Regions from separate parts of the Massilia sp. NP310 genome, predicted to be linked through region 3. Evidence: riboswitches for the same ligand, from Rfam matches in the RefSeq annotation. Region 3 holds a riboswitch; each other region holds the start of a gene.
The links. Region 3 has a riboswitch for cobalamin ahead of KY496_RS25950 (TonB-dependent receptor). Riboswitches for the same ligand answer to the same signal wherever they lie in the genome.

Region 1 (9,594 bases), 850 kb from region 3:
CAGAGAGGCGAGATTATGAAGTGTTTCTCATTGTTCGTCAACCTCTTTTTTCTCTTCGCTTTCGCTACCGTGAGGCTGCGTCTGCGTCGAGGAGCGAGACTATAGCAAGCCGGAGGCCGGTTTGCAAGGTTTACGATTGTGATATCTTAGCCGCCGCATTCAGCGACCTTCTCTTACATACCCTTATATGATTCCTACGATCGTCCCTACCGCCGACGCCGCCCTCTCCCAGTCCCTGGCGGACGCCATCAATCACAAGACCAAGCCGCTCGGCAGCCTCGGACGACTGGAATCGCTCGCCGCCCAACTGGGGCTGATCCAGCGCTCGACCAGGGTCAGCATCGACCAACCCGCGATCCTGGTGTTCGCCGCCGACCATGGCGTCGTGGCCGAGGGCATCTCCGCCTTCCCGCAAGACGTCACCTGGCAGATGGTCGAGAACTTCCTGGGCGACGGCGCGGCCATCAATGTATTCGCGCGCCAGAACGGCTGCGCCCTGCACGTGGTCGACGCCGGCGTGAACCACGATTTCGGCGCACGCGCGGGGCTCGTGCACCGCAAGGTCGCCAACGGCACCCGCAACTTCGCGCTCGAACCCGCGATGACGGCGCAGGAATGCGCGACCGCGCTCGAACACGGCATGGCATTGGCGCGCGACCTCCCCGGCACCGTGGTCGGCTTCGGCGAGATGGGCATCGGCAACACGACGTCGGCCGCCGCCCTGATGCACAAGCTGACCGGCCAGCCGGTGGCGCGCTGCGTCGGCGCCGGCACCGGCCTCACCCCCGACGGTATCCGCCACAAGGCCGACGTGGTCGCGGCAAGCGTGGCCCGTCACACCCACGCCGTGCAGCCGCTCGAGGTGCTGGCCACCTTCGGCGGCTTCGAGATCGCGATGATGGCCGGCGCCATGCTCAAGGCGGCCGAGCTGCGCAAGGTGCTGCTGATCGATGGCTTCATCGTCACCAGCGCGCTGCTGGTGGCCGCACGCCTGCAGCCGGCCATCCTCGACTACTGCGTGTTTTCGCACTGTTCGGGCGAGCATGGCCACGCCCTGCTGCTCGAGGAGCTCGGCGCCCGTCCGCTGCTCGACCTTGGCCTGCGCCTGGGCGAAGGCACCGGCAGCGCGCTCGCCCTGCCCCTGCTGCACGCCAGCGCCAACTTCCTGAACGAGATGGCCACCTTCGCCTCGGCGCAAGTGAGCGAACGCTCGGCATGACGCACCAGCTGCGCCTGTTCTTCATCGCGCTGCAGTTCTTCACGCGGCTGCCGATTCCGCGCTGGGTCGGTTTCGAGCCGAGCTGGTTGAACCATGCGTCGCGCTACTTCCCGCTGGTGGGCGTCGTGGTCGGCGCCATCGGCGCGCTCGTCTACCTGGTGGCCGCGCAGTGGCTGCCGGCGCCAGTGGCGGCCGTGCTGTCCACCGCCGCCACCATCTACCTCACCGGCGCCTTCCACGAAGACGGCTTCGCCGACACCTGCGATGGCCTGGGCGGCGGCATGACGAAGGAACGCGCGCTCGAGATCATGAAGGATTCGCGGGTCGGCGCGTATGGCGCGATCGGCATCGTCTGCATGCTCGGCGCGAAGCTGGCCCTGCTTGCCAGCCTGCCGCCGGCCAGCGCCATGGCCGCCCTGCTGCTGGCTCACCCGCTGTCGCGACTGGCCGCAACTTCCCTGATCTGGCAGATGGAGTACGCCCGCGCCGAGGGCAAGGCCAAGCCGCTGGCGGTGCGCATGAGCGACCGCGAGTTCGGCATCGCCGCCGTCACCGTGCTGCTGCCCGCGCTCGGCCTGCTGGCCTGCGGCCTGCTCGACCTGGCCGCGATCGTCGCCGCGCTGGTGGCGTCCCTCGTTGCAACCTGCTGGCTCGCGCGTAAGTTCACGCGGCGCTTGCAAGGCTATACCGGCGACTGCCTCGGCGCCGTGCAGCAACTGGCCGAAGTGGCGGTCTATATCGCGGTGCTGGCCACGCTCGGCCGCGGCGTGCTGGCCTGATGCGCCTCTACCTGGTGCGCCATCCGCGGCCCGAGGTGCCGGCCGGGCACTGCTACGGCCGCAGCGACCTGGCGGCGGATCGAGCCGACGTCGAACGGGTGCTGGCCGCATTGGCGAGCCAGGGGCTGCCCGGCGCGATGCCCGTCTACGCCAGCCCACTGGCCCGCAGCGCGGTCCTGGCGGCGCAGCTCTCGCCGGCGCCGGTATTCGACGCGCGCCTGGCCGAGATCGACTTCGGCGCCTGGGAAATGCGCAGCTGGGACGACATCCCGCGCAGCGAGATCGACGCCTGGAGCGCCGACCTGCTGCACTACCGACCCGGCGGCGGCGAAAGCGTGATGGACGTGGCCGCACGCGTGGCCGGTTTCGATGCCGACATCCGGCGCGCCGGACACGCACAGGCCCTGGTCATCTGCCATGCCGGCACCATGCGCCTCCTGCATTCGCTGCACCTCGGCGGCACGCTGGTCGAGGCCGCGCTGCGCGCTGCGCAGGCGCCACACCGGATCGGCTACGGTGAAGTGATGATGCTGGAAACCTGACAACGCCTTGGACAACGCCTTATAATGTGCGCGTTTTGGTGCTCGCGCCTGCGTTCGCAGTCGCAGTTAAACGGGAAACACGAAGCTCCTTTCAAGGGCCAACGTGTGCTGCCCCCGCAACGGTAAGCAAGTGCCGCATGCTCTCTTCGAGCCATGCGGCAAACCGTCCCCTCATACCACTGTGCGCATGCATGGGAAGGTCGGACGGCCATACTTGTCAGCCCGGATACCGGCCAAAAGGTGGCGTCGCCTCGCGCGATGCCGTTCAATCTGGCCTACGGGGACGTCGGCTGGTTGCCCTTTATAAGAAACAGTTCATGAATTTTCCAGTCACCCGGCAAGCCGCCGCGGTCTCGCTCGCCCTCGCCGTCATCTCGTCCGCCGCCGTCGCCGACGCACCGTCGCCTGACGCCATTCCTACCGCCGACACCGTCGTCGTCACCGCAACGCGCAGCGCGCAGCGCGCCGCCGACGTCATCGCCGACACCACCGTCATCGATGCCGAAGAGATCGCGCGTTCCGGCGCCGGTTCGGTGGCCGACATCCTGCGCCGCCAGCGCGGCATCGAAATCTCGCGCAACGGCCCGGCCGGCACCGCCACCAGCGTCTTCATCCGCGGCGCCAACGCCAACCAGTCCGTGGTCCTGGTCGACGGCGTGCGCTTCGGTTCGGCGACCACCGGCACCGCCAGCTGGAACGCGATCCCGCTGGGCGCCATCGACCGTATCGAGATCGTCTACGGGCCGCTGAGCACCCTGTACGGCGCCGACGCCATCGGCGGCGTGATCCAGATCTTCACCCGCAAGGGCGAAGGCGCCCCGGTCGTCACCGGCTCGGTTGGCGTGGGCAGCAACGCCACCCGCCAGCTTGATGCCGGCATCTACGGCAGCAGCGGCGGCCCGAACGCCGTCAGCTACGCCTTCGGCGCCGGCTACGAGGACTCGGACGGCTTCTCCTCCACCCGCCCGGGCGCCTCGGGCTACAACCCGGACGAAGACGGCTACCGCCGCCGCAACGCCAACGGCCGCGTGTCGATGGCGCTTGCGCCGGGCCACGAGATCGGCGCCCAGTTCCTGGTCAGCCGCCTGTACAGCCAGTACGACAGCGGCACCGCCAACTACGGCGTCCACAGCGACAACGACCTGAACACCGCCGCGGTCTTCATGCGCAACCAGATCCTGCCGAACTGGCACAGCACGGTGCAATACGCGCGCTCGGAAGACAAGTCGGGCAACTTCACCAACGCGACGCCATCCGGCGCCAGCCAGATCGACACCCAGCAGGATGAGTTCAGCTGGCAGAACGACATCGCCATCGGCCAGGACACGCTGCAGCTGCTGTACACGCACCGCAAGGAAGAGGTGCCGACGATGCAGCGCTCGCGCATCACGAATTCGTATGCCGCGGCCTACTCGGCCAAGCGCGGCCAGCACCTGGTCGACGTCAGCGCGCGCCACGACCGCTCGGTCTATGGCAGCAAGAACACCGGCGCCGCCGGCTATGGCTACGACTTCGGCAACGGCCTGCGCGCCACCGCCAGCGTCGGCACGAGCTTCCGCGCCCCGACCTTCAACGAGCTGTATTTCCCCGGCTACGGCCTGGAAACCAACAAGCCCGAAAAAGGCCGCAACCGCGAAGTGGGCCTGCGCTACGACGGCGACAGCTACCAGCTGGACGCCACCTACTTCCACAACCGCCTGACCGACATGATCGTGTCGAGCACCCCATGCCCGGACGGCGTCAACCGCAGTTGCGCCTACAACGTCAACGAAGGCCAGCTCGAAGGATTCTCGCTGGCCGGTGCTACGCGCCTGATGGGCGTCGACCTGCGCGCCAGCCTCGATTGGCAGGATCCGCGCGACGAGACCACCGGCAAGCAGCTGGCGCGCCGCGCGAAGAAGCACGCCAGTTTCGGCGCCGACTACACGATGGGCACGCTCAAGGCCGGCGCCGAGCTGACGGTATCGGGAGAGCGCTTCGACGACGCCGCCAACAACCGTCGCCTGGGCGGCTACGGCCTGCTGAACCTGCACACGACCTGGCAGTTCACGCCCGACTGGTCGCTGCTGATGCGCCTGGACAACGTCGCCGACAAGCAGTACGAAATCGCGCGTAACTACGGCACCAGCGGCCGCACCTGGTTCGCGGCCCTGCGCTACGGCATCCGTTAAGCTATAACCCCTTGCCCGCGGCAGCCAGGCCGCGGGCGTCCGAAACCAACAGGGCCAGCATGCACGCATCCGTCCCACCGCTACGCCAGCGCGCCACGCTCATCGTCGGCGCCATGCTGGCGTTTTCGATTGCCACCCTGCTGTTCGCGGGCATGACCGGATCGATCCGGGTGCCTCTCGGCGAGATTCCCGACGCCCTGCGCCAGCTCGCCAGCGGCCAGCCCGATTCGCTTTCCGCCTCCCTGCTCGAGCTGCGCGCCAGCCGCGCGCTGGTGGCGTTCGCGACCGGCGGCGCGCTGGCCCTGGCCGGCCTCATGATGCAGGCGTTGCTGCGTAATCCGCTGGCCGACCCGTATGTGCTGGGCGTCTCGTCCGGCGCCTCGGTCGGCGCCCTGCTGGCGCTGCTCCTGATGGCGTCCACGCTGATGGTCGATGCCGCCGCGCTGGCCGGCGCCATCGGCGTGGCGATGTTGCTGTACCTGCTGGCGCGGCGCGACCTGCGCAGCGGCCAGGCGGCCGAAGGTGGCGCCTCGATGCTGCTCCTGACCGGCGTGATCGTCTCGGCCCTGTGCGGCTCGGTCGTGACCCTGATGCTGTCGATCGCGCCCGAGGGGCGCCTGCGCAGCATGATCTTCTGGCTGATCGGCGACCTGGCCGGCGCGCCGCTGCGGCTGGCGCCCTGGCTGGTGCTGGCCGGCTGCCTGGTGTACGCCATGCGCAATGCGCGCGCCATGAACATGGTCGCGCTGCACGCCGAGAATGCAGTGACGCTGGGCGTGCGCGTCGGCGCGCTGCGCAAGGGACTGTTCTTCGTGTCGGCCCTGCTCACCGCGAGCGCGGTCACCAGCGCCGGCTCGATCGGCTTCGTCGGCCTGATCGTGCCGCATGCCTGCCGCTTCGCCTTCGGGCCCGACCACCGGGTCCTGATCCCGGCCGTGGTGCTGGCCGGCGGCGCCTTCCTCGTGCTGTGCGATACGCTGGCGCGCACCATCATCGCGCCGCAGCAGCTGCCGGTCGGCGCCATCACGGCGATGATCGGCGCGCCGGTCTTCCTCTACCAGTTGCACCGCCTGCGCAAATGAACTCCATCTCCACCCACGACCTGCTGCTGTCCATCGGCCCACGCACCCTGGTGCGGGGCCTGGACTGGACCGCGCGCGCCGGCGAATGCTGGAGCATCATCGGCCGCAATGGCGCGGGAAAAAGCACCTTGCTGCGTACGCTGGCCGGGCTGCAGCCGCCGAACGGCGGATCGGTCCAGGTGAATGGCCGCGCACTACCCGACTGGCCGCTGACCGAGCTGGCGCGCGAGCGCGCCTTCCTGGCCCAGTCGCGCCACGACGCTTTCGCCTACACGGTGCTCGAGAGCGTGCTGTCGGCGCGCCACCCCTACCACGCCAACCGCTACTGGGAAGGCAGCGACGACCATCAAGCCGCCCTGCAGGCGCTGGCGTCGATGGAAGTGGACGACCTGGCCGCGCGCGACGTACGCACCCTGTCCGGCGGCGAGCGCCAGCGCGTGGCGATCGCCGCCCTGCTGGCGCAGCAAACGCCGCTGCTGCTGCTCGACGAGCCGGCCAATGCGCTCGACCTGGCGCACCAGGTGAGCGTGATGGGCCTGCTGGCCCGCCTGTGCCGCGAGCAGAACCGGACCGTGGTCATGATCGGCCACGACCTGAACCTGGCCGCGCGCATCTCGACCCACGCGCTCCTGCTCATGGGCGACGGCCGCTGGACCGCCGGCGCCAACGACCAGATCATGCGCCCGGCGCTGCTGGGCGACTACCTCGGCCATCCGATCGACATGATCGAACACGAAGGCCGCCGCATCTTCATCCCCAAGGAGGGCTCCGCATGACCGACATGACTCCAGAACAGACCGCCGCCCTGAACGACCGCCACCGCGCCCGCATGGAGCGCAAGAAGGCGGTCATCGACGCAAAAATCGCCTCGGCCGACAAGGAAATCGGCATCGTCATCGTCAATACCGGCAACGGCAAGGGCAAGAGCTCGAGCGCGTTCGGGATGGTGGCGCGCGCGCTCGGCCACGGCATGAAAGTGGGCGTGGTCCAGTTCATCAAGGGCGCCTTGTCGACCGGCGAAGAAACCTTCCTGCGCCGCTTTCCCGACGAAGTGCGCTTCCATGCGATGGGCGAAGGCTATACCTGGGAAACGCAGAACCGCGAGCGCGACATCGCCAAGGCCGAGGAAGCCTGGGCGCTGGCCCGGCAGTTCCTGTCCGATCCCGCGATCGGCATGGTGGTGCTCGACGAGCTGAACATCGCCCTCAAATACAAATACCTCGACGTGCACACCGTGATCGCCGACCTGCTCGACCGTCCGGTGATGCAGCACGTGGTGATTACCGGCCGCGGCGCGCCGCCGGAACTGATCGCGGTGGCCGATACCGTCACCGAAATGAACGTGGTCAAGCACGCGTTCAAGGCCGGCATCACGGCCCAGGCGGGAACCGAATGGTGACGGGCGCCCGTATCGTCCTGGTGGCGGCGATGTCGTCCGGCCAGGGCAAGACGACGGTGACGGCCGGGCTGGCGCGGCGGCTGGTCCGCATGGGCAAGCGCGTGCGGGTGTTCAAGTGCGGCCCCGACTTCATTGACCCGATGCTGCTCGAACGCGCCTGCGGCGCGCCGGTGCACAATCTCGACCTGTGGATGGTGGGCGTCGATGCCTGCCGCCAGCGCCTGCTTGACGCCGCGCGCGAGGCGGACGCGATCCTGATCGAGGGGGTGATGGGCCTGTACGATGGCTCTCCTTCGGCGGCGGACCTGTCGCGCGAGTTCGGCATCCCCGTGCTGGCGGTGCTGGACGCGTCGGCGATGGCGCAAACGGCCGGCGCCGTGGCGCAGGGCCTGCGCGACTATGGCCCCGTCGAGATGGCCGGCGTGATTGCCAACCGCATCGCCAGCAGCGGCCATGCGGCAATGGTGAAAGAGTCGCTGCGCGACATCCCGCTGATCGGCACTCTCTCCCGCCAGGAGGCGCCGCTGCCCGAGCGTCATCTGGGCCTGGTGGTGCCGGGCGAGGTCGAGGAGCTCGACGGCATCCTGGATGCGCTGGCCGACAGCATCGATTTCGATGAAGCGGCGTGGGATGCGCTACCCGTCATGACGCCTGCTGCCACGGCCCCGGCGCCTGTAGAGCCGCTGCTGGCGGGGCGCACGATCGCGATCGCGCGCGATCCGGCCTTCGTCTTCGTCTACCCGGCGAATATCGACCTGCTCGGGCAGCTCGGCGCGCGCATCACGTATTTCGCGCCGTTGTCCGACGAAGCGGTGCCGGACGATGCCGACGCGGTGTATCTGCCGGGCGGCTATCCCGAACTGCACGGCGCGCAGCTGCAGGCCGCCCAGCGCTGGCGCGACTCGATCCGCGCGGCGCACGCACGTGGCGTGCCGATCGTCGCCGAATGCGGCGGCATGATGGCGCTTGCCGATGGCCTGACCGATGGCGAGGGACGCCGCTTCGAGATGGCCGGGCTGCTCACCGGCGAGGTCAGGATGCAGAAGCGCCTGGGAGGACTGGGCATGCATGCGATGCCGACGCCGCAGGGAGAGATTCGCGGCCATACCTTCCATTATTCATTGCTGGACTCCCCGGTCGCGCCGCAAGCACATACCGTGAAGCAGAGGACGGGCACGCAAGGCGAAGCCGCCTACCGGGTCGGCTCGCTGTTCGCGTCCTACTTCCACGGCTACTTCCCTTCCAACCCGCGTGCGGTGGCGGCACTGTTCGGAGCGCAGCCGTGAGCGTGACCCTGGTCTTCGGCGGCGCGCGCTCGGGCAAGAGCGCCTACGCCGAGCGCATCGCGCGCGAATCGGGCAAGGAGGTCGTCTATGTCGCCACCTCGCGCGCCGGCGACGGCGAGATGGCTACCCGCATCGCCCATCACCGCGAGCGGCGCCCGCCCGAATGGCGGACGGTCGAGGAAGAACTGGCGCTGGCGCAGACGCTGCGCGACTGGTGCGCGCCGCAGCGCCTGGTGCTGGTCGACTGCCTGACGCTGTGGCTCAGCAACCTGATGTTCTGCGATGGCCGCGACTATCCCGACGTCGGCGCGGTCGACTTGCCGGCATCCTTTCATCAAGAGCGTACGGCGCTGCTGGACTTGCTGGACGGGGAGCTGCCGGGCGACCTGATCCTGGTGTCGAACGAAATCGGCATGGGCATCGTGCCCTGGGGCGCGATCTCGCGCAGCTTCGTCGACGAAGCCGGCCGCCTGAACCAGGCGGTGGCGTCGCGCGCCGACCGCGCGGTGCTGGTGGCGGCCGGCCTGCCACTTGTCCTGAAAGGTCTCCAGTGCTGACCGGCCTGTCGCTGTCCACCATCGCGCTATTGCTCGTCGCCGGCATCGCGCTCGACCTGCTGCTGGGCGAGACGCGGCGCTGGCACCCGCTGGTCGGCTTCGGCAAGCTGGCCGGCTCGATCGAGCGGCGACTCAATCGCGGGCAGGCGCGCCTGGCGCGTGGAGCCCTGGCATGGATGCTCGCCGTCCTGCCACTGAGCCTGCTGTTCCTGGCGTTGGCCGACCTTGCCGGCCTGTGGCTGCATGCGGTGCTGCTCTATTTCTGCATCGGCCTGCGCAGCCTGCGCGACCATACGCTGCCGATCCATTCCGCGCTGCGCGCGGGCGACCTGGCGCAGGCGCGCGCGCTCACGGCGCGCATCGTCAGCCGCGACACGGCGCACGCCGACGAATCCGACCTTGCCAAGGCCAGCGCCGAATCGCTGCTCGAGAACGGCAACGACGCCGTGTTCGGCACGCTGTTCTGGTTCGTGCTGCTGGGTGGGCCGGGCGCGGTGCTGTTCCGCCTGACGAACACGCTCGATGCGATGTGGGGTTATCGCAGCGAGCGCTTCAACCT
Region 2 (9,594 bases), 1.8 Mb from region 3:
GACCGAATTGGAGCGCAAGATCGTCTGGAAGTGGCCGCTGTCGGCCAGCAGGTTGCGGCGGTCGATCTTGTAGCGGTCGTGGCGTGCGCCCGCCGTCAGGAGCAGGCGCTCGTCCACGCGCCAGGCATCCTCGAGATAGAAAGCATGGGCGGTGGTGTCGGTCGCGAAGTTCGGGCGGAAGGGGTCTGGGGTGTCCCAGAAGCTGCCCGGGTCGAAGCCGCTCGGCGTCACCGTCGATGCGCCGCCATAGGGCGAGTTATTGGTGTGCCTGAAGTTGATGGTGGAGGCTTCCCAGCCGGCCACGACCTGGTTGGCGCCGGTCTTCCAGCGCGCCTCCAGGCGGTTCGCGGTCTGCTCCTGGTCGTGGCGGATGCCGATGTAGTCGCTGCGCTCCACCACGTCGCGCATGGCGTCGTAGGCGTACGACTCGATATTGCGCCAGTCGCGACGCGACGTGAAGTAAGCCAGTTCGTTGCTGATCTCCAGGTTCGGCGCCGCTTGCCAGTGCAGGCGCGCGACGGCCTTGTCGTCGACGAAACGCAGCACGGCGTCGCCGGCATTGTAGTTCTGGTCGCGCAGCCGTTCGGCCAGGCCGCCGTTCACCAGCGGCGTGCCGAAGTAGCGGATCGGCTCTTGTTCGGCATGATCGAGCTGGGCGTACAGGGTCACGCCAGGCGCCAGGGTCGTCGTCATGCTGGTCAGGATCTTGCCGTGGCGGGATTCGCCGCGGTCGATGAAACCGTCGCTGCGGCCGGCGTAGGCATCGATGCGGAAGGCGCCCTGCTCGCCCAGCGCACCGGTGGCGCCGATGCCGGCGCGCACAGACTCGCCGCCGCCGATGCCGCCCAGGATCTCGAGCGAGGATGCGCGCCGCGGCGCCTTGCGCACGGCGTTGATGACGGCGCCGGTGGCGCCGCTGCCGTGAATGACCGAGCCGGGCCCGCGCAGCACGTCGATCGTCTCGTAGCCCCAGGGATCGGCCGGATAGGTCGCGGTGCTGGAACCGACCAGCAGGCGCTGGCCGTTCTCCAGCATCGCGATCGCGTTGTTGCCGTTGAAGCCCCGCGCCGAATAGCTGATGCCGCTGCCGGGCGAGCTGCTGTCGGTCAGGCCGGTGCTGCGCGTCACCGCGTCCTTGACCAGCAGGTCGCCACGCGCGGCGATGGTGGCGGCGCTCAGGCTGTCGGCGCTGGCCGGCAGGTCGAGGGCGCTGATGTCCAGGCGGCTGGCGGTGGTGTTCTGGCGGTCGAGCGCGAGGCCTTCTTCACCGGCTGCGCCACGGATGGTGACGGTAGGCAGATCTTGCGCAAAGGCGCCGGCGGCGCACAGCAGGGCGACGACCGCAGCGAGCGGGCGGGGTTGGAAAACGGTGTTCATTATTTGTTCTTGGTTTGCACGGGTTCGATCAGCACCAGCTGGCCGGTCGCGGGATCGCGATAGACTTCGCCGACGCGGTCGTAGCCGCTGCCGTCCTGGGTCACGCCGCTGGCGGGACGCTCGATCTGGCGGCCCTTCTCCACCGGCTGCGGGGTTTTCAGGGTCCCTTGCGCGCCGGCGATGGCGGCGATCAGGCCGCAGGCGAACACCAGCATCACGTCGACCAGGTTGACCAGGCTGGCGCGCGGATCTTCGTCGCTCTGGTCGAAGCGCGCGTCGAGGTGGCGGTACAGCCGCAGTCTGCCGCGCCCACTCATGGCTGCGGCTCCATCGCGTCCAGCGTCTCTTCATACCAGCGGCGGCGCAGCTTGCCGATCACCAGGCCGCCGATGCCGGCCACCAGGCCCAGCACGGTGGCGTCGAAAGCGACGGTCACGGCGCTGGCCAGCTTGGCGGGGTCGCCTTCGCCCAGCGCCGCCAGGCCCGGTCCGAGCGGGATGATGGTGGCCATCAGACCCAGCATCGGCGGGATGCGCGCCAGCAGGTCGGCACGTTCCAGGCGGTGGCGGGCAATCTTTTGCACAAGCGCCAGGTCGCCGCTGGCGCGCAGCCTGGCCAGGCCGTGGAAGCGTTCGCCGACGGCGATGCCGGATTCGACCAGCGCGATCGCGCAGCCGGCCAGCAGCGCCACCAGGGATGGCGCGAGCAGCCAGCTGACGGCGTCGTGCAGCCAGGCATAGGAAAGGGTTTCGATCATGGATGACTCCTGAGAGGTTGAGGGATGTGCCGGCCGCGCCACAGGCCGAGCGAGAACAGGGCGAGGCAGGCGGCCAGGATGGCCAAGACCTGCACGATGCGCAGCGCGGCAGGCTGCGCGGGTTCTGGTTGCTGTTTCAGTTCGTAGACGCGCATCGGTTCGGGCGCCGGCGCCGGCGGCGCCGGTTCGCTCGCGTCGCCAGCATCGGATGCTGCAGCTTGCTGCGCCGGGGCGGCGACGGAGGGGATGGACGTCGCCACTGCCGGCAGCAGCTCGCCACGCGCCTTGGCAAGCGTCACGCCGAGCTTTTGCGCGTCGGCGCCATCGAGCTGCGGCGCCAGCCAGCCCCACATCGGATGATCCGGCGCCGTATGGCCGCTGCCCGGCAAGCCATTGGCCGCCACCAGGCGCGCCAGCTCTCCGCCCAGGCGGCGGATGGTCTCGGGATCGGTCTTCCAGTAGCCCTTCTCGGCCGCCACCATGAACACCGCCAGCATGTGCGCCTTCACGTGCGCGTTGTGGCGCTGGCCCAGGAATTCAGGCAGGCCGAGCTTGTGCCGGTCGTCGAAGTAGACGGCCTTCACTTCGTCCCAGGCCCAGTTCTTGACCAGGTCGGGCCGCGTCACCTGCCAGCCCCACAGGTTTTCGATGAATTCCTGGCCCATGGTGCGCGCGCCGGAATAACCGTTGTCCATCAATGGCCGCAGCCAGGCCGGGTTCAGGAAACGCCCGCGCAGCTCGCCCAGCAGGGCGCTGGCGAGCGGCTCGACGTCGGCCTGGCCGGGCCGCGAGTGCTGCAGGATCAGCGCGTCCGGCACGCGCCCGGTGCGCGTCTCGACCGCCAGCGACAGGCCGCCCAGGTAGTCGAAGGCGTCGTTGTTGTCGAGCAGGCCATACAGGTTGCTGGCGCGGCCATGATAGGTGCGGTGGATGCCGTCCAGCGCCACGTCGAAGGCGCGGTGGCTGGAGGCGCCTTCGGCATCGAGGCCATAGGCATGGCCCATGCGGTTGCGGTAGGCGCGGCCGATTTCCTCGCGCTCGCGCCAGGCGCCCGAGCGCTCGGTCAGGCGGTTCACGCCGGCGCCGTAGGCGCCCGGCGCATCGCCGAACACGCGCAGCGCCGCGGCCCGTCCTGCTTCGCTCGCCGGCATGCCATCGGCCAGCAGCGCCCGCTGGCGCGTCAGCCACTCGCGCGCCACACGGTTGCCGCTTGCCGCTTCGCGGCCCCACACGGCGCCTTCGATCGGCGCCAGCGCCGCCTGCAGGGCGTCGCGCAAGGATGGGTCTTGTTCCACCAGCGTCTGCGCCGACGCCGCCAGCGCCAGCCGGCCGGCGCGGTCGATCAGGCGGATCAGGTTCGGATACAGGTCGCGGAACAGGCCGGAGGTGGTGACCACCGCGTCGCGCCGGACGGCGCCGGGCGTGAGCTTCACGTCGGTGACGATGCCGCGCGCATTCCACACCGGCTCGGCGCCCATCATGGCCAGCGCGAAGCCGACCATCACCCCTTCGTCGCGCACGGCGTCGGACGCCCACAGGATGATGCCTTCGCTGCCCTCGCCCACTTTGTCGCGGTCAAGCGCCTTGCCTGCCATCTGCCGGCCCAGGCCATAACCCAGGCGGGTCGGCAGGATGTCGCCGTCGACGGCGTGGAAGTTGCGGCCGGTCGGCAGCGCCTCGGGCGAGCGCAGCGGATCGTTGCCCTTGCCCGGCTCGATGTAGCGGCCATCCAGGCCGGCCAGCAATGCCGCCATCTCGCGCCGCGGCGAGTCGCGCAGTTGATGGGCGACGTCGGGATCGTCGATGCCGCTCTTCTTCATCGAATCGAGCATCAGCTCGAGCGACGCGCGGCTCCACGGCCGGCCGAACACGTGCAGGCCATGGGGCATGAATTTCTCCTGCAGCTTGGTCAGATAGTGGCCGATCTCGTGCGCCAGCAGGTCGTCGTCGGCCGCGTCGAAGCCGATGCCGCGCACCTCCAGCACGTCGGACATCGACGCTTCCAGCTCGGCGCGCAGGTTCAGGGCCACGACCCGCTCGCGCATCAGCTGTGCGGCCTGGGTCTTGAGCGATTCGGACGATGCGGCTTCAAAACTCTCGACGATCTGGCGCAGCGACAGCAGTTCGTCGTACAGCGGCGTGGTGGCCAGCGGCGGCGTCAGGTGGTCGACGATGATGGCCAGGCCGCGGCGCTTGGCCTGCGTGCCTTCGCCGACGCCGTCGACGATATATGGGTAGATGCCCGGCAGGTCGCTCGCGATCAGGCTCGGATAGTCGTCGCTCGATAGGCCGACGGCCTTGCCCGGCATGAATTCATAGGTCGAGTGGCGCCCCACGTGCACCACGGCGTCGGCCTTGAAGCGGTCGCGGATCCAGTGGTAGAAGCCCAGGAACTGGTGCGGCGGCGTGATGCTGGTGTTCGCGTGCAGCAGTTCCTCGTCCACTTCCCAGCCGCGCGGCGGCTGCGGGCCGATGAAGACGTTGCCGAACACCAGTCCCGGCACCAGCATCTTGCCGCCATCGACCATTACCTTGCCCGGCGCCGGGCCCCAGCCGCGCATGCCTTCGATGCCGTAGCCGATCAGGCGCCGGTAGAGGGGCGCCAGCGCCTTGCAGGGCCGTGGCCTGGCTTCATCGAGGCAGGCAAAGTAGCCTTCTTCCAGCGCATGCAGGTCGCGCGTGGCCTGCTCGCGCTGCGGATGGTCGACGCCCTCGACCAGGTGCAGCAGCTCCTCGATCACGGTCTCGGCCTGCTTGCGGCCCAGCGCGCGCTCTCCGGCCTTCTCGGCCGCCAGCACGTCGGCATGCAGGCGGCCCAGCAGGCCGTCCTGCATCTCGCCCCGCACCCGCGGCGACAGGGTCGCGAACCAGCGCGCGTAATCCTGCGCCGTGACGCCGTTGACGGCGCCGGCCATCTCGCGCAGGGCGGCGCGGTCTTCCGGCAGGTTGACGCCGCGCGCCATGATCATGTCGAGCAGCGCCTCGGGCGACGCTGGCAGGTCGCCGACCGTGTAGCCGGCGGCCTTGAGGGCATGCAGCATCCCGAACAGCGAGTCCGGCACGTTGAGGTTGTCGGCGCCGATGTTCTGGCGCCCCGGCGGATGGTTGTAGTAGACCATCGCGACCTTCTTGTCGGCGTTCGACTTGGCGCGCAGCGCCAGCCAGCGCGCCACGCGGCCCGACAGGCGATCGACTTCGGCCGGCAGCAGCACGGGCGGGCGGTTCTCGATGCCGGTCTGGCGGTCGCGCCGGGCCTGGCCCAGGGCCGCCACCACCATCGGCTGGCCGATGCCCTGCAGCTCGGGCAGGGCGACGCGGTACTGGACCGAATCGGGCGGCAGGCCGTCGGGCGACAGCTGCCACTGCATCGCGGTGCGGTCCGACAGGCGGATCGCCTTGAATACCGGGATGTCCAAACGCTTGAAAGCCGCCTCCACCGCCTCCCGGCCTTCGGCGGCGCCGACCACGAAATCCTGCAGCACCACCAGCGCGGCAGGCTTGGCGGGCGCGACCAGCTGCGGCAGGCGTTCGAGCGCTTCGCGCGAGGCGCCGCCCCAGCGCGTGAGCAGCTGCACGCAGGGCTGGCCGAGTTCTTCGATGCGCCGGCACAGCGCCGCTGGCACCACGCCATCCATGTTCGCCAGGTCGAGCACGACCACGGTCGGGCGCTCGCGCAGGCTGAGCGTCGACGCATTGCCCCACGCGGCGCCGTCCTGCAGCTCGCGCTGTCCGGCGCGCAGGCGCAGGGTCGGCTCGGGCTGCGGATCGGCCAGGGGCGTGCCTGGCGCGAGCAGGTGCCGCATCAACTCCGTGGTGTTGTCGACGCCGCCCGCCTGCCACACGCGGCGCGCTGCGAGCCAGTGGCGCGCGGCGGGCTCCAGCTCGGCCGCCTGCAACGCGGCCTGCGGCGGCGCTTCGCTCGCCAGCTGGCGCAGCAGCTCGGGCGAGAAGCCGGCCAGGCTGCCGTGGCGCGAACGCGTCATGAGGTTCAGGGTCGCCTCGCCGTTCAGCGCCAGCACCGCCGTCGCTGGCCTGGCGTGGCGCGCCAGAGCATCCTTCATGCGCCGTGCCGGATCGCCGAACAGCGACACCGCCAGGATGGTGTCGGCGCCGGCGATCCACTGCGCCACCTCGCGTTCGCCGGCCGCCATCAGCTGGGCCGGCGTGCGCAGCAGGATGCGGTCTTGCGGATGGCTGGCCAGGTGGCGGTGGGCGGCTTCGATCGCGCCCGGCGCGGCGCGCTCGGTGACCACGGCGAACAGGGTGGCGGCGCCGGCGTGCTGGAAGCCCGACATGCAGGCGAGCAGGAACACCAGCGCGACGCAGATGCGGACAGGGAGAAGCGTGTTCATGTGAACGTCGACCTTTCAGCTGCGCGCTTGACGCGCGCACGACAACAGGCAGCCGCCATCCTTCCACGATGAACAGGGACGCTTGCGCGCCGCGCAGGCGAGCGATCGCAGCGAATGACGCGAGCAGACAAAGAAGGAACAGCGGACAACCAACAGGCACGCCCTCACCCCGGGACGTGCGAATGCATCGTGGATGGCCGGTCTTCTGGCTCGCCGTCTTCCTTCCCCGGTCCTGCCTTCCCGTGCACGGGGCACAGTGGCGTTCGACCGGGGTCGTCAGGCTTACAGCAGCGGGGGCTGCGCCGGACTGGCGCGCGATGGCTATCGCGCACGTCACCGGCTTCCCGTTTCACCTCCCTGCAGACGAGCAGGAAGGCACCATTCACTTGATTGGGCGCGATTCTAACGCCAAGTTCGACCAGTTGTCACCGCATTATTTTTTGGCGGGCGAGCGCGAAGCGGCCCAGCGCGGCGACCAACAGCGCCCGATCGGCCCGAAAAATAAGTCGCATAGGTTTATTTAGCGGAAGGACGTATACTTACCGTCTCCCGCTGTCTTGCCCATCGAACGCCGCGCCATGCCGCCCTATAACGCACCGCCTCCCGCCTTTGACCCCGCCACCATGCCGCTGCTGCGCACCGTCGGCTCGAACCAGGTCGGCATGCGCGAGTTCAACGAGCGGGTCGTGCTGCAGGCGATCCGCACCCATGGCAGCCTGCCCAAGGCCGAAGTCGCGCGCCTGACCAATCTGAGCACCCAGACCGCCTCGGTGATCATCAACCGCCTGCTGGACGAGCAGCTGGTGGTCAAGCGCGACGCCGTGCGCGGCAAGGTCGGCCAGCCGTCGCAGCCGATCGCCCTCAATCCGGAAGGCGCGTTCTCGATCGGCATCCAGATCGGCAGGCGCGCGCTGGACGTGGTCCTGCTCGATTTCACGGGCGCGCTGCGCTGGCAGTCGTCGACGCCCTACGCCAGCCCCGACGTGGAGCAGGTGTTCGCCGCCATCGACGCCAGGCTGCGCGAGGTGGACGACTTCCTCGGCCCGGAGCTGGCCCCGCGCCTGACCGGCATCGGCCTGGCCGCCCCGCTCACGCTGGGCACCTGGCACGGCCTGGAAAGCCTGCTGCCGCATCAGGCCGAAGCCTGGCGCCGGGTCGACCTGCGCATCCGCCTGCAGGCCATGACGCCGCTGCGCGTGGACTTCGCCAAGGACACGATCGCGGCCTGCGTGGCCGAACTGGTGGCCGGCCGCGGACGCAAGCTGAAAAGCTATCTGTACGTGTTCGTGGACACCCTGGTCGGCGGCGGCCTGGTGATCGACGGCGAGCCGCACAGCGGCCAGTTCGGCAACGCCGGCGCGATCGGTTCGATGCCATTGGGCCTGGCCGGAACGGACGAACGCGGCGTGGCGCCGCAACTGCTCGGGGCGGCCTCGCTGGTGCGGCTGGAAGAGATGCTTGCGCAGGCCGGATTGGCGCCGCTGGCGTTCGGCGACGACCGCCTCTTGAGCGGCCCATGGGAAGCGGTGACCCTGCAATGGGTCGAGGAAGCCGCGAATGCGATCACCTTCGGCGTCACCGGCGCAGCCTGCCTGCTCGACCTGGACGGCGTGATCGTCGACGGCGCCGTCAGCCGCGCCCTGCTCGAACGCCTGATCGCCGCGGTGCAGGAGCAGATGACGCGCTACAGCTGGCAGGGCACCGAGCGGCCGCTGGTGATGGCGGGGACGATCGGGATGACGGCCAAGGTCATCGGCGCGGCTTATTTGCCGCTGCATGCGAACTTCGCGCCGGCGCATGGCTTGTTCCTGAAGGCGGCGCGGCGCTAGTGTCTTGAATAGGCTGCACTATAAAAAAACCCTGCGAATGATGCACTCGCAGGGTTTGTCGTACCGATCAGACCGGAAATCTTAGAACGGAATATCGTCATCCATATCCGAGAAGTTCGGCGCCGGTTTCGGCTGCGGACGCGCGGCCGGAGCCGGTGGCGCCTGGCGCGGAGCCGGACGCTGCGGGGCCGAGTAGTCGTCGTCCATGCCGCCGCCCATGCCGCCACCCATGCTGTCGCCGCCCATACCCTGGCGACCGCCCAGCATCTGCATGTTTTCAGCGATGATGTCGGTGGCGTAGCGCTCGATGCCGTCCTTGTCGGTGTACTTGCGGGTCTGCAGGCGGCCTTCGACGTAGACCGACGAACCTTTCTTGAGGTACTGGCCCACGATCTCGGCCAGGCGGCCGAAGAAGGAGATGCGGTGCCACTCGGTCAGTTCTTTCTGTTCGCCGGTATTGCGGTCCTTCGAGCGGTAGGAAGTGGCGACCGCGATGTTCGCGATGGCGTCGCCGCTCGGCATGTAGCGGATTTCGGGATCGCGGCCGAGATTGCCGACGATGATGACCTTGTTGACTGATGCCATGATGGTTCCTTGAATGGTGTTGTGAGCCCTGACTCTGCACTTGACTAAGCGTCAGGGAACTGTGTGCTGCAACCCGATATTATGCCTGTTCAGCAGAATTTGTTCGTGGTTTTTAATGCATCAAAACGTGATAAATCCTGGCCGGTGAGCTTCCTCAATCGGACGCAATGTCAGGTCTGCGGGCCATGCTCGGCCTCGTAGGCCTTGCGGCGCTCGATCAGCTTGGCGATGGTGGCCAGCGCCGCATCCTCGTCCTGCGTCATGTCTTGAAGGAAGGCGTCGTTATTGTCGCGGATCCAGCTCAGCGGCATGTCCCACCAGGCGAGTTCGACCAGCGCGGCGCGCACCTTCTCCGGGAAACGGAAGCGGATCAGGCGCGCCGGCGAGCCGGCATAGATGCCGTACGGCTCCGAACGGAAGTTGGGGGGCAGGACGGAACGGGCGCCGATCACGCAGCCATTCTCGATCACGCTGCCGCCCAGCACCATGGTCTCGTCGCCGATCCAGACGTCGTTCTTGATCACGGTATCGGCATATTGCGGCGGCGGCGCATTGCGCAAGCCCATGCCCTGGACCGAGAACATATTGGTCGAGATGGTCCGCATGTCGTGCTGGCCATTCAACAGGAAGCGCAGGCGCAAGCCGCCGGCGACGAAGCGCCCCACCGCCAGGTTCTGTTTTCCCGCGTCGTACT
Region 3 (9,594 bases):
CGCAGCACAGCATCAGCACGCCATACCAGCGCGCCAGCGACCGTTTCAGTTTTTCCCGTACGCGCATTCCCATCTCCGTCTTGTGCAGGCAAGAGAGCAGTGTGCGCGCGGAATATGTCATCAGTGTTGCAATAGCTCAACGGTGTGCGCGATGGAAAGAGGCCTTGTGGCTGCGCCGCTACGTTTGTGTCGACGCTCAGCGTAAAATAGCGCCTTGGACGAAAGATTAAGAGAGCAATAGTATGTCGATTCAATGGTTCCCTGGCCACATGAACGCGGCCAAGCGGGAAGCGGCCGAGCAGATGGAAAACATCGATCTGGTGATCGAGGTCCTCGATGCGCGCCTGCCCGAGGCGAGCTGCAACCCGCTGGTGGAAGAGCTGCGCAAGTTCCGCCAGCGCCCTTGCCTGAAGGTCTTGAACAAGATCGACCTGGCCGACCCGAACGCGACCGCCGCCTGGAAAGCCTATTACGACGCCCAGGACGGCGTGACCGCCTATCCGATGACGACCAAGAAGCCGGCCGACGTCGCCCGCATTCCGGACCTGGCCCTGTCGCTGGCGCCGCACCGCGGCGTGCCGACCAAGCCGCTGCGGATCATGATCATGGGCATCCCAAATGTAGGAAAATCAACACTGATGAACGCGCTTTTAAAGAAGCGTGTGGCCAAGGTGGGCGACGAGCCCGCCGTGACCAAGACCCAGCAGCGCCTGTACCTGAACAAGAACGTGGTGCTGGTCGACACTCCAGGCATGCTGTGGCCGAAGATCGCCATGGCCAGCGACGGCCTGATGCTGGCCGCCAGCCATGCGATCGGCACCAATGCGCTGGTCGAGGAAGAAGTGGCCGAATACCTGGGCGAGCTGCTGCTGCAGCGCTATCCGCAGCTCTTGAGCGCGCGCTATGGTTTCAAGACCGAAGGGATGGATGGCGTGGCCGTGATCGAGGGCGTGGCCCAGCGCCGGGGTTTTCGCGTGCGCGGCGGCGATTTCGATTACGAAAAGGCGGCGCACACGCTGCTGCAGGATTACCGCCAGGGCGCGCTCGGCCGCATCAGCCTCGAGACGCCGGAATCGCGCGCGGCCAGCCTGGCCCAGCACGAGGCCGAGATGGCCGAAAAAGCACGTATCGCGGCCGAGAAGGCAGCCGCCAAGGCCGAAGAAGCGGCGCGCGGCAAGCGCGGGACGTAATCACACCGCTGGCGGTGCCCCGAACCTGAAACTCGACACCGTCAAATTCCCCATGAACGCGTCTTCATGATAGACGCAGGCGGCCGCCTCCCGCTCGGCCGCCCCCAATGCCACCATCAGCGGAATCAGGTGTTCCTCGCGCGGATGCGCCGCCCGCGCCATCGGCGCCGCATCCCAGCGCAGCAAGGCCTGCTCACGTTGCGCCGGATCGAGTTCGAGCAGCGCGTGCTGCAGCCAGCCGTCGAAAGCGCGTGACGCCTCCCGCCCGTTCGGCCCGAACTGGCGCAGGTTATGGTACGACAGCCCGCTGCCGATGATCAGGATGCCTTCGTCGCGCAGCGGCGCCAGCGCACGGCCCGCCGCCAGGTGGGTGGCCGGATCCAGGTCGCGCCGGATCGAGAGCTGCACCACCGGCATGCGCGCTTCCGGATAGACCGGGTACAGCATCGAGAATGTGCCATGGTCGAAGCCGCGTTCGGCGTCCATCGCGGCCGGGTGGCCCGCGGCGGCGAGCAGCTCGGCGACGCGTCGCGCCAGCGCCGGCTCGCCCGGGGCCGGGTACTTGACCTGGTAGGTGTGCGGCGGGAAGCCGCCGTAGTCGTAGATCATGCCCGGCGCCGTGCCGGACGACACCATGAACTGCGGCGTTTCCCAGTGGGCGGTCACGACCAGCACCGCGCGCACCGTGTCTCCAGCCTCGGCCCGCAGCGCGGCCAGCGAGTCGGCAAGCTGGTTGTAGGCCGACCCGTACTGCTCGCGCATCCACGGCCAGGGGCCGCCGCCGTGCGAGACGAAATAGGTGGGCAAGGTGGGTAAGCGCGCCATGATCGCTCCTGTCATGCATTGAAACGGTCATGTTAGCCCAAGCGGCAAGAGCTTGCCGGTGGCCGGGCAGGTCGCACCTTGTCAAGGTATAATCGCCCCGTTTTGGTGCTCTCGCGCACATCCAGGTACGCGAAGTTAAACGGGAAACACGACATGGCCGCGCCGCGCGCCGCCATGGAAGTGTGCTGCCCCCGCAACGGTCAACAAGCGCCGCGCCTGCGTCTGCAGCGTGGCGGACGGTCTCGACAACCACTGCGCCGCTGTACGGTCTGTTCTGCGCAGGAAGGTGAGGCCGTCATGCTTGCCAGCCCGGATACCGGCCAATACAGGTGGAAGCGCCAGGCGTTTCCGTTGACTCCGGGCTGCGGGGAAGCAGGCCGGTGCCTTTTACCGAGAACACATTCATCATGATTTTTGCAGCTGCACCGCGCCGCGCGCCACTCGCACTGGCTTGCGCCTTCGCCCTGTCCGCCATTTCCGCCCATGCCGTCGCCCAGGACGCCGCGCAGTCCTCCCTGCCATCGGTCCTCATCACCGGCCCGCGCTTCCCGGCCCAGGCCACGCCGATCGGCGCCACCGTCATCACCGCGGAGCAGATCCGCAGCGCCGGCGCCCTTGATGTCAATGCGGCGATCCGCAAGATCGGCGGCGTGTTCGGCCGCCAGAGCCTGGACGGCTCGCCCGACTTCGGCCTCGACCTGCGGGGCTTCGGCACCAACAGCGCCCAGAACACGGTGGTGCTGGTCGACGGCGTGCGCCTGAACGAGAACGAGCTGGCGCACACGGTGCTGTCGACCATTCCCGTGGACACGGTGGAGCGCATCGAGATCACGCGCGGCGGCAGCAGCGTGCTGTATGGCGATGGCGCCACCGGCGGCGTGATCAACATCATTACCCGCCGCGGCGCCGGCGCGGGAACGCATGGTTCCCTGTTCGCCGAAGCCGGCCGCTTCGACCACCGCGACCTGCGCGCCTCGGTCACGCACGGCGCCGGCCCATGGTCGTTCGACGCCGCAGTAAGCGACCGCAGCACGGATAACTACCGCGACAACAACAAGTACGAGCAGACCAGCTTCAGTGGCGGCGTGCAGTATGCCTACGCGCCGAACGGCCGCGCCGGCCTGCGCTTCGAGAGTTCGCGCTCCGATTCGCGCCTGCCGGGTTCGCTGAGCGAAGAGCAGTTCCTGACCATCCCGACCCAGAGCAACACGCCGAAGGATTACGGCTCGCTCGACACCGACCGCGTGACCGCCTTCGTCGAGCACCGTGTCGGCGCCTTCGAGCTGGCGGCCGATCTATCGCATCGCGAGCGCGAGGTCTCGTCCACCTACGATTTCGGCGCACCATCGACGTCGATCTACGAGGCCGAGCAGACCCAGTTCTCGCCGCGCCTACGCCACACCCTCGACCTCGGCGACAAGCGCAACGAATTCGTCACCGGCATCGACCTGATCCGCTGGGAGCGCGACGTCACCTCCGCGTTCTCGGCCGGCGACGCGCGCCAGGACTCGAAAGCCTTCTACCTGCGCGACGAACTGCGTTGGAACGCCCCGCACAACGCCCGCCTGGCGGTGGGTGGCCGTCACGAACGCTTCGAGAAGAACTACAGCGACCCGCTGGCCTTCCCGCCGGTCGTGAACGAGCACCGCAAGCAGTCGCTCAACGCCTGGACCGTGGAAGGCAGCATCGACGTGATGCCGCTCGTGACCGTGTTCGCCAAGGCCGGCCGCAGCTACCGCATCGCCAATATCGATGAAAACAGCTACCGTTCGACCCTGGACGTGCTGGAGCCGCAAACCTCGCGCGACCTGGAACTGGGCGTCAGCGCCGGCCTCGATGCGCGCAAGGTGACCGCGCGCGTGTTCCGCCACCGCCTGACGAACGAGATCTTCTACGACCCGACCATCGGCTATGGCGCCAACACCAACCTCGATCCGACCCGCCGCCAGGGCGTGGAGCTGGAAGGGCAGGCGACCTTCGCCGACGCCTGGCGCCTGCTCGGTTCGTGGCAGTACGTGCAGGCCGAGTTCCGCGACGGCCCGAACGCCGGCCGCGAGATGGTGCTGGTGCCGAAACACGTGGTCACCGCGCGCCTGGCGTGGACGCCGGGCATTGGTCAGACCGCCGACATCGGCGCCCAGTGGGTCGACAGCCAGCGCTATGGCGACGACTTCACCAACAGCTGCAGCACCCGCATGCCGTCGTTCACCACGATCGACGCCCGCTATGCGCGCCGCTTCGGCCCGTGGGAAGTGGCGCTGTCGGGCCTGAACCTGGCCGACCGCCAGTACTACAGCCAGGCCTACAACTGCCGCGCCGGCATCTATCCAAGCGACGGTCGCCAGCTCAAGTTGTCGCTGCGCTTCGACTTCTGAGGCCATGAAGTCCGCGCTGGCGGCCGTGCTGGCCGCAACCTCGGTCAATGCGTTCGCGGCGATCGCCGTCGTCGACGACGCCGGGCGCACGGTCACGCTGGCGCGGCCGGCGCAGCGGGTGATCTCGATGGCGCCGCACGTCACCGAGCTGCTGTTCGCGGCCGGCGGCGGGGCGCGCACGGTCGGCGCAGTGGACTACAGCGACTATCCGGCGGCGGCGAAAAAGCTGCCCCAGGTCGGCAGCTTCAACAAGATCGATGTCGAGCGCGTGCTGGCGCTGAAGCCCGACCTGCTGGTAGTCTGGCAGAGCGGCAACCCGACGCGCCAGGTCGAGCAGCTGGCGCGGCTGGGCATCCCCGTCTATTACAGCGAGCCGAGCCGGCTGGAGCAGGTCGGCGACAGCCTGCTGCGCCTGGGCCGGCTGCTCGGCACCGAGCCCGTGGCCAGGCGGGCGGCGCACGACTACGGCGCGCGCATCGCGGCGCTCAGGACGCGCTACGCCGGGCGGCCGCAAGTAGGCGTGTTCTACCAGGTCTGGGACCGCCCGCTGTACACCCTCAACGACGACCATGTCGCCAGCGACATCCTGCGCCTGTGCGGCGGCCGCAACCTGTTCGGGGCCCTGAAGACGATCGCGCCCGAGGTCGGCATCGAGGCGGTGATCGAAGCCGATCCCGAAGTCATCCTGGTCGGCAAGCGCGACGATCCCAAGGGCCCGGGCTGGAAGATCTGGCAACCGTACAAGGGCATGACGGCGGTAAGACGCGGCAACCTGTTCGAGATCGATGGCGACCTGACCAGCCGGGCGGGGCCGCGCACGGCGGAGGGCGCCGCCCGCATCTGCGCGCTGCTCGAGGAAGCGCGCGGGCGCCGGCCTTGACGACTTGACTATTCGCGTTGCCGGCGTAGATTGAAAGTCACCACGCCCCTGTTTCAGCCGTAAGCAAATGCAAAAAAATGCGCTCCCGGGACAGGGGACAGACAAAAAGTGGTAATCTCGCGGTCGTTCGTTCATTCTTTTGGAAGGATTTTATGCGCACCCTGCGTTTCGCCCTCGTTGCCGCTGCCCTGGTCGCCGGTTTCGCCAATGCTTCGCCAACCGATCCGCGCGTCGGCGCCGAATACACCGTGCTCGCGACCCCGCAGCCGACCCAGACCGTGGGCAAGAAGGTCGAAGTGGTCGAGTTCTTCGCCTATCACTGCGGCGCCTGCAATGCGTTCGAGCCGACCCTGGTGAACTGGGTCAAGAAGCAGGGTGACAATATCGTGATGCGCCGCATTCCGCTGCCGTTCCAGGGCGCCAGCGATCCCGAAGCCCGCCTGTTCCTGACGCTCGACGCCATGGGCAAGCTGGAGCAGTACCATCACCGCGTGTTCCGCGCCGTGCACGTCGAGCGCAAGCGCCTGATGAAGGACGACGACATCATCGCCTGGGCCACCGCGAACGGCCTGGACAAGGCGAAATTCATGGAAGCGTGGAACTCGTTCGGCGTGCAGACCAAGCTCAAGCGCCTGCCGCAGATCGCCGAAGCGTACAAGGCCAGCAGCACCCCGACCGTCGTCATCGACGGCAAATACGTCGTGTCGCCGGCAACGGTGGCGCAGTCCAACAAGATCCAGGACATGGGCCAGCTGATGACGGCGACCGGCCAGGTCCTCGACGCACTGGTGGCGAAGGCAGCCAAGGAAAAATGACCGATAAAGTCGAAGGCGAGATCCTCAAGATTTACGAAGGGTCCCGGCCCAAAGAGGAAAACTTGTTCGAGACCAGTAACGTGAATCACGTCGCGTGGACGCTTGCGCTGATCTTCGTCCTGACCACCGTCTGGTTCGGCATCGCGCTCGTCCATGCCGAAAACCAGCGCCACGCGATGGCGTCGAATCTCTGTCCCGATCAGGTGTTCAAGGAGGGGTTCGACCAGAAGTGCCTGCTGACCGTGCGTTCGCGCGATCACTGGTGGGAGCATCTCTGGTACGGCGTGACCCATGTGCGTTCCCATCCCGAGCACGATGGTCGCATCGATACCAGGAAGTAATACTATACGGTAAGACAACACGGCGTCCCCTGCGGACGCCGTTTTTCTGTCTGGATGCGGGTCAGGTGCTTTCCAGGTGCGGACGGGGACTGCGGGCGCTCCAGCGCCGCAGGGCCACCGAGGCCCAGGCAGTCAACAGGCCGCCAACGATCAGCACCAGCCGGGTATCGATCAGCGTGAGCACGGCGCCGATCAGCGCCATCAGGATATTCGCCAGGCAAAAGATCGTGGACAGCAGAGCCATGACCGAACCCTGGCCGTGCAGCGCGAACTCGTCGGCCGACCAGGTCTGCAGGGCGGTGTTGTAGAAGGCGTGCGGTGCGCCGAACAGGACGATGCCGGCGATGCCGACCCACAGGTTGCCGAAGCCCACGCACAGCACCGCGGCGGCGGCCATGCTCGCATACCAGCCGGCGCGCAGGCGGCCCTCGACCCGGCTGGCATGGCCGGCGAACAGCGCGGCCGTGGTCATCAGCGCGCACATGCCCATGTTGACGACGGCGATCTGGCGCGCATCGTAGCCGCCCACGTCCACCAGCCACAGCGGAAAGAATTCATACAGCGCGGCGACGCCGCAGCAATACGCCAGGTGCACCGTGAACAGGGTGCGCAGCGGCGCATGGCGCAGCAGGGTAAGCGCATGGCGGTCGCGCGCCACCGCCCACCAGCGGTGCGCATGCGGCGGCGCCGGCGTGGACGGGATCGACACCAGCACGCCCAGCGTCCCCAGCAGCAGGGCGCCGGCGGCGATGTAGAACGGCAGCTCCGGGCCGAACGCCATGGTGAAGCCGGCCAGCAGCGGGCCGACCAGCCAGCCCAGGTTGAACGAACCGTTGAGCCACGACAGCGCGTGGTTGCGCAGCGGCCCCTTGATGCGCTCGATGACCAGTGCCCGCATCACCGCGCCATTGCCCTCCAGCAGACCGGTGAAGAAACGCGCGGCCAGGAACAGCAGATACGATTCCATCACCATCGCCACGGCCGTGAGCAGGTGGCCGACTGCCGCCCCGACGGTGGTCAGGAGCAGGGCGCGGCGCCGGCCGAAGCCGTCCGACAGCGGCCCCAGGACCGCGCTGCCGATCAGCAGGCCGACCGGATTGATCATCAGCGCGATCCCCAGCAGCAGCTTGGGCGGCAGGCCGAGAAAACTGTTCAGGCCGTTGACCCCGCCGTCCGCGAACAGCGGCGCCAGCATCGGATAGGGGAGGGAGGCGCCGACGGTGGACAGCAGTCCCAGCCCGCACAGTGTGGCGATCAGCAGGCGCTCGTTCATGCCGGCAGCCTGAGCACGAAGCGGGCGCCGCCCAACGGTGAGCTTTCCACGCGCAGCGTCCCGTCATGCAGGGCCACCGCCTTGTGCGCGATCGACAGGCCGAGCCCGAAGCCGCCGGTGGCGCGGTCGCGGCTGCGGTCGAGGCGGTAGAACGGGTCGAAGATCCGGTCGCGCTCGTCAAGGGGGATGCCGGGGCCGTCGTCGTCGACGGCGATCTCGACGCCATCCGGCGTGCGCCGCGCCGACAGCACGATGCGCTCCTGCGCATACTTCTGGGCATTGCGCAGCAGATTGCCGACCGCGCGCGCCAGCAAGCGCGCGTCAGCCTCGACCGTGCCGAGCCCGGACGCCAGTTCGCAGGCCACCTGTTGCGGCGAAGGCGGCAGGGTGGCGCAGCAATCGCGCAGCAGCGCTTCCAGCTCGACCGGCGCGCCCTGCAGCGTGCGCGTACTGTCGAGCTTACTCATATCGAGCAATTCCTTGACCAGGTTGTTCAGCTCAGACAGGTCGCCCTCCATGGCGGCGATGCGGCGGCTCAGCTCGGGGTCCCTGGCCTTGGCGTCGAGCAGCTCGAGCGCGAATTCCAGGCGCGCGATCGGCGTGCGCAGTTCGTGCGACACCGAGTGCAGCAGGCTGCGCTGCGCTTCCATCAAGTCTTCGATGCGGCCGGCCATGTGGTTGATCCGCTGCGCCAGCGGATAGACGGCGTCCGACGGTTTCAGCTGCGCGCGCACCGACAGCTTGCCGGCGCCGAACTCATCCGCCATGCGCGACAGCGACTGCAGGCCCTGCCAGTGCGAGCGCGACCACAGCGCGATCGGCACCAGCAGGGCGATGGCGACGATCACGTAGCGCAGCAGCTCCATCTTGAGCGCCTGTCCTGTATCGATCGGCAAGTTCCGGGCGTGCAAGACTTCGTCCTGGCTGCCGATATAGCGTTCGCCGTCCAGGTCGACCCGCCGGTAGAACGATTTGCCGGCCACGTCGATCACGATGTTGCCCCGCTCGAGCTCGGCGCGCTGGCCGGCGCCGAGGGCATCCAGCGCCTGGGCCATGGGCATCAGGTCGTAGCGCACCTCGGACACTTCGCGCACATTGTTCAGGCGGGTCAGCCATTCGTCGCCGGGCGCCTGGTCGACGTATTGTTCGAGCAGGAAGATCTGGGCCGCGGCCTGGCGCCGCGCGATGTCGTCCAGCGGGTCGCCGAACAGGCGCGCGAACGCGAAATAGATGACGAAGGTGGCAGCCGTGATCGACAGCATGACGAGCACGAAGAAACGGAAGAAGATCCGGTTCACGGGCGGGTCCTGGGTAACTGTCGGTCTGGCGGTGGTGCCGGCTGCATGGTGTCTCCTCGGGCACGAATTGTACAGGCGCAATGATTACTTCGGTGAGCCATGAGAGCGGGAGGCAGCGCGGCTTACAAATTGACGACAATTGGCCGACATCTGGAGGGTGCATGACAGGAGGCCCAGCGATTACCATCTTTCCCATCATCAGGTTTTCCGTTTGCCCACCTGATGCGAAAGTATCGGTGGGTTTTTTTATTCATAGGAATCGACCCGCACGGGCCGCGCCTCGACCATAAGGAAGCGCTTATGAGTATGGTGCGCGCGAGCAACATCCTCAAACCCGGCGCCGCGCCGGTCGGTTCCGAAGCGCCAGCGCGGCGCATAGCGCGGTTCCATGCGCTGACCGCGAACGCAGCCCGAACGGGAATGCGACGCTTGTCATAATGGGATGGGAGAGCGAAGCTTGCTCGACGTAAAATATCGACAAACGAACTCTCCGAGTACTTTCACGATGAAACCATTTTTCGCCCTGGCCCTGGCGGCTGCGAGCACCGCAGCGAGTGCGCAGACGCCGGCCACCAACCCGATGCCCGACGGCAGCCG

Region 1: it holds a riboswitch for cobalamin, as region 3 does, so the genes downstream of both, KY496_RS22140 (TonB-dependent receptor domain-containing protein) here and KY496_RS25950 (TonB-dependent receptor) in region 3, are expected to answer to the same signal.
Region 2: it holds a riboswitch for cobalamin, as region 3 does, so the genes downstream of both, KY496_RS17665 (cobaltochelatase subunit CobN) here and KY496_RS25950 (TonB-dependent receptor) in region 3, are expected to answer to the same signal.

Annotation. Positions count from the first base shown of each region.
Region 1 covers NZ_CP080379.1:5,014,949-5,024,542, reverse strand. Annotated here, with positions in the region: gene cobT (nicotinate-nucleotide--dimethylbenzimidazole phosphoribosyltransferase) at 188-1,219, shown strand; gene KY496_RS22150 (adenosylcobinamide-GDP ribazoletransferase) at 1,216-1,998, shown strand; gene KY496_RS22145 (histidine phosphatase family protein) at 1,998-2,540, shown strand; cobalamin riboswitch at 2,560-2,793, shown strand; gene KY496_RS22140 (TonB-dependent receptor domain-containing protein) at 2,858-4,711, shown strand; gene KY496_RS22135 (iron ABC transporter permease) at 4,771-5,793, shown strand; gene KY496_RS22130 (ABC transporter ATP-binding protein) at 5,790-6,569, shown strand; gene cobO (cob(I)yrinic acid a,c-diamide adenosyltransferase) at 6,566-7,192, shown strand; gene KY496_RS22120 (cobyrinate a,c-diamide synthase) at 7,186-8,478, shown strand; gene cobU (bifunctional adenosylcobinamide kinase/adenosylcobinamide-phosphate guanylyltransferase) at 8,475-9,035, shown strand; gene cbiB (adenosylcobinamide-phosphate synthase CbiB) at 9,029-9,594, shown strand, end outside.
Region 2 covers NZ_CP080379.1:4,019,712-4,029,305, forward strand. Annotated here, with positions in the region: gene KY496_RS17650 (TonB-dependent siderophore receptor) at 1-1,377, opposite strand, end outside; gene KY496_RS17655 (DUF2149 domain-containing protein) at 1,377-1,694, opposite strand; gene KY496_RS17660 (MotA/TolQ/ExbB proton channel family protein) at 1,691-2,134, opposite strand; gene KY496_RS17665 (cobaltochelatase subunit CobN) at 2,131-6,486, opposite strand; cobalamin riboswitch at 6,664-6,884, opposite strand; gene KY496_RS17670 (ROK family transcriptional regulator) at 7,065-8,315, shown strand; gene ssb (single-stranded DNA-binding protein) at 8,397-8,900, opposite strand; gene KY496_RS17680 (acetyltransferase) at 9,071-9,594, opposite strand, start outside.
Region 3 covers NZ_CP080379.1:5,863,367-5,872,960, forward strand. Annotated here, with positions in the region: gene ylqF (ribosome biogenesis GTPase YlqF) at 243-1,190, shown strand; gene KY496_RS25945 (class III extradiol ring-cleavage dioxygenase) at 1,191-2,015, opposite strand; cobalamin riboswitch at 2,102-2,355, shown strand; gene KY496_RS25950 (TonB-dependent receptor) at 2,423-4,390, shown strand; gene KY496_RS25955 (cobalamin-binding protein) at 4,395-5,270, shown strand; gene KY496_RS25960 (thiol:disulfide interchange protein DsbA/DsbL) at 5,423-6,085, shown strand; gene KY496_RS25965 (hypothetical protein) at 6,082-6,426, shown strand; gene KY496_RS25970 (MFS transporter) at 6,488-7,699, opposite strand; gene KY496_RS25975 (ATP-binding protein) at 7,696-8,997, opposite strand; gene KY496_RS25980 (MipA/OmpV family protein) at 9,503-9,594, shown strand, end outside.